One region of the Paenibacillus sp. FSL H8-0260 genome, then DNA from elsewhere that is predicted to be linked to it. Evidence: a T-box and tRNA genes for the amino acid it is inferred to sense, from the RefSeq annotation. Region 1 holds a T-box; the other holds one or more tRNA genes.
The links. The T-box of region 1 lies ahead of MHI51_RS24610 (valine--tRNA ligase). A T-box ahead of a tRNA ligase gene usually reads a tRNA of that ligase, here a tRNA-Val.
Positions count from the first base shown of each region.

Region 2: it has a tRNA-Val gene. The T-box ahead of MHI51_RS24610 (valine--tRNA ligase) is inferred to sense a tRNA for this amino acid. The anticodon was not compared.

Region 1 is NZ_CP150298.1:5,524,182-5,527,610, reverse strand. It holds gene MHI51_RS24615 (LysM peptidoglycan-binding domain-containing protein) at 1-926, shown strand, start outside; T-box leader at 1,121-1,404, shown strand; gene MHI51_RS24610 (valine--tRNA ligase) at 1,508-3,429, shown strand, end outside.
Region 2 is NZ_CP150298.1:2,795,135-2,798,563, reverse strand. It holds gene MHI51_RS12305 (copper amine oxidase N-terminal domain-containing protein) at 1-1,141, shown strand, start outside; gene MHI51_RS12300 (hypothetical protein) at 1,304-1,606, shown strand; tRNA gene MHI51_RS12295 (tRNA-Val) at 1,759-1,830, shown strand.

The DNA of each region.
Region 1 (3,429 bases):
CTACGGAGCTACAAGAACAGGAAAATGATGCACTTTATGAAAATTCTCAGTGGACCTTTGGTGAGGATGCCTCACAGGTTGCTGTAGAAGAACATGAGCATGCCGAAGCGAATGAACAGGAAGCAGAAGAATCATTAGTCTCAAGTGGAGCCGCTCATACGTCCCCTGTAGTCAATTTCTCATCCGGTCAGGAGAAGGACAAGGGAGCTAAAGCACGGACACATAGTCTGGAGTCCCAAGTTGAGGATGCTAAAGCGGGTTTATCCGATTACTGGTTTAAAGCCGAGGCCCAGAACAAAGAGGTTGAGGTGTCTCAGCTGAATCAAGCAAGCTATGTGAGCGAAGAGAACCAACAGTCGGCAGAGGAATATTTTACTCCTAGAGAGACCGCTGTTCCAGCCGTTAGTGCAGATGCAATTCAGGATATCCCTGTGTTCGCTTCTGAAAATGAGGCTAATAATGCGCTTCCTAAGCAAGAAGAGAATACTGCGCCGATTAATGAGAATGCGAACGAAGTTTTTGTTTCACAAGAGAGTGTGGCTTCTCATGAGGAGAAACAAGATCTTAAGATCGCCTTGGGCAGCAAAAAAGAAGCAGAAATTCCGGAAAAAGAACATCTCACCTTCTCCTCTTTACTAAGCTCCAGTCGTGTCCGTAAAGAGCAGGAAGCTCTGCAGTTGGATGCAAACACATCTGCAGCAGTGGACGTTCCAGAGGTTGGCAATAATACGGAATGGAAGAGCAGATTCATTGCCAGCGCGGATGGAGCTAACATGTTCCGCAAAGTTCGGCTGTGTATTGTGCAGCGTGAAGAAACACTGGATACCATAGCAGAGAAGTATCAGCTAAGTGCGCGGGAGCTGGTAATGTATAATCGCTTATCCGGGCAGAGTGTAGAGGAAGGTCAAGTGTTGTACATCCCGTAATCGAATCGTGATGCGTACACACATGAATAGGTGAATCCCGATCAGGTATTAGGATCGGGATTTTTGCTGTTTCTTTGTTGGAAGGGATGCTTCAGAAGAAATAAGTCGAAATTCAGCCTAAAGTCCCGCTGCAAAGGCGTATCCAGGTTGACTAGGGGGGGCTCAAAATGTATTATGGAGTAAGCAATATCTAAGTAAAGACTGGGAACGGGAAGAGTAGGCGGTCAGCCCTTCAGAGAGCGGAATTGCAAGTGCTGTGACATTCCGTAGGAAACAGCCCCCGAAGTCGCCCCGGAGTCGCCCTTCTGAGCTTATCTTCATATTTGTGAAGGATAAGTTAGGTTGTGGCCGGTAGCAGCCGTTATCTGTACGAGTGTCGCGCTAAGCTTCTGAATCCGTAGGGTAAGAAGTGTAGTTTTATTTTTCATTGGCGCGAAACAAAGGTGGTACCGCGAAAGAATGACCTTTCGTCCTTTGAGACGAGGGGTCTTTTTGTTTTTTTCAGAGACCTGTGCGCTCTATACAGCAACTTTATTAACAACTATAAGCAACTACAAGTAAACTAGTGGAGGTATCAGAGAATGGCTGACCAAAACCATCTAACAGCGGCAGATGCTGCCGCTACGAATGAATCTAAAAACGAGATGCCAACAACGTATGATCCGAAGGCAGCAGAACAGAAATGGTATTCCTACTGGACAGAGGGCGGATATTTCCGCGCAGGCCAGCGTCCGGATGCTAAAGCCTATAGTATTGTGATCCCGCCGCCAAACGTAACGGGAATGCTGCACATCGGGCATGCGCTCGATTTCACATTACAGGATATCCTGATTCGTACTAAACGGATGCAGGGCTTCGATACGCTTTGGTTGCCAGGTACGGACCACGCAGGTATTGCAACACAAACGAAGGTAGAGCAGAAGCTGCGCGAGCAGGGGATTTCCAGACATGACCTCGGACGTGAGAAGTTCCTGGAGCAGGTGTGGGATTGGAAAGACAAATACGCGAACACCATTCATGAGCAGTGGGCAAAAATGGGACTTTCCCTTGACTACTCCCGCGAGCGTTTTACCCTCGATGAGGGTTTGTCTAAGGGAGTTCGCGAGGTATTTGTTAAGCTTTATAATAAAGGCTTGATCTATCGCGGTAAACGTATCATCAACTGGGACCCGGCGGCTCGTACGGCGTTGTCGGATATCGAGGTTGAATATAAGGAAGTTAACGGTCATCTGTACCACCTGCGTTACCCCCTTAAAGATGGCAGTGGACATATCACTGTAGCGACCACACGTCCGGAGACGATGTTGGGTGATACGGCAGTTGCTGTTCATCCTGAGGATGATCGTTATAAAGATCTGATTGGTAAAACGCTGATCCTGCCGATTATCGGCCGGGAGATTCCAATTATCGCTGACGAGTATGTAGATAAAGAGTTTGGTAGCGGTGCGGTTAAGATCACGCCAGCTCATGATCCAAATGACTTCGAGGTAGGTCAACGGCACAATTTGCCGCAGATCAACGTAATGGATGAGAGCGGTACGATGAACGAAGAAGCAGGACCTTACAAAGGTCAAGACCGGAGTGAATGCCGTAAGGCCATCACGGCGGATCTGAAGGAGCAAGGCGTTCTGATCTCTATTGAAGATCATGTGCATCAAGTTGGACACAGTGAACGTTCAGGAGCGGTTGTTGAGCCTTACCTGTCCACACAATGGTTCGTGAAGATGCAGCCCCTCGCCGAAGCTGCCATCAATGCACAGAAGGATGGTAATGGGGTTAACTTTGTACCTGAACGGTTCGAGAGAACCTACCTGAACTGGATTGAAAACGTACGCGACTGGTGTATTTCCCGTCAGCTTTGGTGGGGGCATCGTATTCCGGCTTGGTATTCTGAATCTACCGGTGAGCTGGTTGTGGCGAATGACGAGGAAGAAGCGCGCCGGATCAGCGGCTTAACCGACCTGAAACAGGACGAGGATGTTCTGGATACTTGGTTTAGCTCCAACCTCTGGCCGTTTGCAACCCTAGGCTGGCCGAATGAAGACAGTGCAGATTTCAAACGTTACTATCCGAACGATGTGCTCGTAACGGGCTACGATATTATTTATTTCTGGGTAGCGCGGATGATCTTCTCGGCACTGGAATTCACCGGAGAGAAACCATTCTCGGACGTATTGATGCATGGTTTGGTACGGGATGCTGAAGGACAAAAAATGTCCAAATCACTCGGAAACGGTGTAGATCCGCTTGAGGTTATCGAGAAGTATGGCGCAGATGCTATGCGTTATATGATTTCTACCGGCAGCACAGCGGGTCAGGATTTACGCTTCCGCTGGGAAAAGGTAGAGCAGGCGCGTAATTTCGCTAATAAGATCTGGAATGCGTCACGCTTCGCCCTCATGAATCTTGAAGGAGTTAGCTTCGAGAATATTGACATTACTGGTGAGCTAACTACGGCTGACCGTTGGATTTTACACCGCCTGAACGAAACTTCTCGTGAAAT
Region 2 (3,429 bases), 2.7 Mb from region 1:
AGCAAGCTCTTCATTAACTGTATCGGAGTCCTCTGCGCTCGCCCAAGCTTCCTCTGCTAATACTTCGCAAGTATACTACCAATTTGGCATTCCTGGTGGAAACATAGGCGGACCTGCGCTGCTCAAAAATGGTGTAATCTACGTAGATGTTCGGGGGATCGCTGAACAAGCTGGCTTAAAAATGGAATGGGATAAATCCGGCAAACGTGCTCTGTTCAAAGGCTGGACTAAAAGTTTTGCTGTTCGAATCGGGAGTCAAACTGGCGTGCTTGACGGGAAAGCGGTAGATCTAGGAGGAATACCTTTTAAATCCAAAGAAGATGGGATATATGTGCCGGCCCGTTTTATCGTTAAGGCTTTCGAAGGCAGCCATCTCCGTCTGGACTCCACAACGAACACACTTTTAGCAGATGATCTGAAGACCTACAATGTTTTCACAGAATCCTTTGGAGGGCGTACCTATATGCTGGTCAAAGCTAATGGTGATTTATATGTCTCACAAGGCAAGGATACGGTGATAAAACTCACTTCACTCCAAACAAACTTTGACTGGGCAGGAATGAAGATCGAGAAAACGGCGGGGGGTCTGCTAGTCATTAAGATTATTGATTCCTATGGAGAGCCTCATATTAATACACGCGAAATCACACTCATATTCAAAAATGGTGCATTACTACGCAAGGCCACATTCGCTTACCAGTTCAGAGGAGATGCGGATTTCAAACCTTATGATGGCAACCTCATCTTGCATGATGGTAATACCTTACGTTTCATCCAAGACGGCACAGGCAATGTAATAGATACTCTTGATCTTGTAAAGCTGGGTGGCGAGGAAGATGCTTACTATGTAGAAAGCATTGATAAAGATATCATACTGCTTCGTGGAAATCAGAATGGATTGCTAACCTTAATCGACCGCCAAACAGGCGAGCGAACCCTTTTGTATAAGGAGCTACTCACAGCAAAGGATCAGGAATATGCGGAAAATAACGATGTTCCTTTTAAAGGAGATACTTTGAAATTCGTAAAACGGAGCGATGACAAATTGTATTTTATAAATGACTCTCCGCTTACTGGCAAAAAAGAAGTTATCTACTCCATTGAAGCTCATTCCAATAACTCCAAGAATAATGTTGATTAGAAAGTACAGCACAAGCATGTGTATTGATTAAAGAACTAATCGAATCCTCCTCAGTGATTATCCCTGAAAATTAACCTTCCTACATATAGGCAAACGCCGTGAACGTTGTAGGCTAAGGACCATAGACTGTTATCAGGATTGAAACATTCGAGGAGGATATCCATGGAATCAAATACAAATTTTCATCAACAGGTCGCTTGGAATTGCATGAATAAATATGTAGGTATAGTAACGACTGATGGTCAATCCTTTGACGGCTTCATCGCTCACGTGGATCAGAACTATATCACCCTTGCGGTTCCCAGCAATGAAATGGTCGATCGTATGAACGGAATGCCTGCCGAGCAGTCGAACTATAGACAATTCGGGTTCCAGCCCGGCTTTTACCCAAGACGCCGCTTCTATCCACGCCGTATCCCTTTTTTCGGAATAAGCAGTCTATTTCTACTCCCGTTTTTTATCTGACTCGGTGCAGGGGGATGAACGGTCATCCCCTTTCTAGCTATTTAACTACTTAATCGGAGAAAATTAAGAAGTAAATACAACTCTACATCTATATTGATTATAAAAAAGAATTGCCATCCTACTCTATCGTATGGTATTATAAATTTCGTCGCAGGACGGTAGCTCAGCGGGAGAGCACTATCTTGACAGGGTAGGGGTCATGGGTTCGAACCCCATCCGTCCTATACTGAAAAAGCCTTATTATATAAGGCTTTTTCTTTTGTTCAGAGATTTATAGGTTGTAAGAAAAAGCAAAGTGGTGCCATTATCGGCACCACTTTTTTTACCCCCTGTAACCGTTTTAGAAATACATCCTTGGATACTTTTATCGTCTTTCCGACCCGCACGATATGAAATTGACCCGAGTTTAATAGTTCATAGGTTTGAAGTTCACCTTACCAAGTATTTGTTGGATTTCCTTCGCTGTGAGTACAGAGGGATAATTAGAAGTAGTCTTATGTGTTTATTCAACCACCTTAACTTCCACTGATCTCGTCATCGCCTTTAACGTGGAACTATACAAGTTCCTTTTTAGATTCCTTAGTTTGCTTATTGAAGTGTGCTGCTATTTGAATTTTTATTCATAATTGCTCCTCTCAAATTTGGATTTTATAAAAAAATAACGACTGCAGCTAGTGCGATAATTGAAGCAACATATATAGCGGTGCTTTGTGGACTAGCTACACGTTCCATATATCTTTTCCCCTAATGCTATAAGTGTTGCCCACGGTTGCATGATGGTTATCGATTTCATGGTTTTGCCTCATTTCTTCATTGTATTTTCAAATAAATTGAAGCGATGTTAATAATGATTTATTTTCCAACCGATAGTAAAAAGAGAATAAATAATACATAAGGAGAATTTGAAATGGAATATATACTCATTGGTATTGGAATATATGCACTACGTATACTTGTTCCAATTTTTGTTGCTAGAGTTATGTGGAAAAAGAAATCCGAAATATGGAAGATTGTTATTGCTGTCATACTGACAATTTTCCTCCCTTGGTTGGGTTTAATTTATCTCGTCATCAATCGTTTGAGGTCACCCGGCATCCCCCGATTATAATATCTGCATTTGTACAACCCCTGACGCTGAGCAACTTGTTTGCGTAATTGTTCTTTCTATACATACTGGTTATTTGTCCTCTCCTTTATATAGGAGAGGGTGGTTAACCCTCTACCTTCTTCAGATATTCAGTCGCAAACCCGCCATTAAAAACCTTCCAGCAACACTACCTCTGATGCAAGTCCCACGGTTCCGATTTCACCGTCCATACCTTATCCTTGTTTACTTCCTTCCAAGCTTCGTATCATGTATGCATGATTAATTTGTCTTCCGGTTTCAGTCCTGATTTCTTGAACTTTGGTTATTTTTCCATTTCGTTTATCTCTCCTTATTGGCTATGTCCGATTATTGGCGCGTTCTCTCCATGCTAATCTGCGGAAATACTTGCGTGTCTCTGATCCTTACGGCGGGTTCGTACTAACCTGACCTGCCGAGAGAATTCCTATTCTATCTCCTCGACCTCTGAATTAGATGTGCTATACGGGTATCCTCCGTCCCATCTGCCAACTAGAAGTGAAGGTGTGCCCATATGACCAGTTACGTTGATATTCGGAGGAGAGACATCTATCATCTGTTTTTACACAATCCAATTCTTCGTTCCAAATGCGATGAATCACTCTTCCCCCGCAGCAAGGACACTTATCGTCGCTCACCATGCTGTAGCTACTATATTCCCACCGATCGTACTTGTCGGTTCTTTTAGGGCAAACCCCCG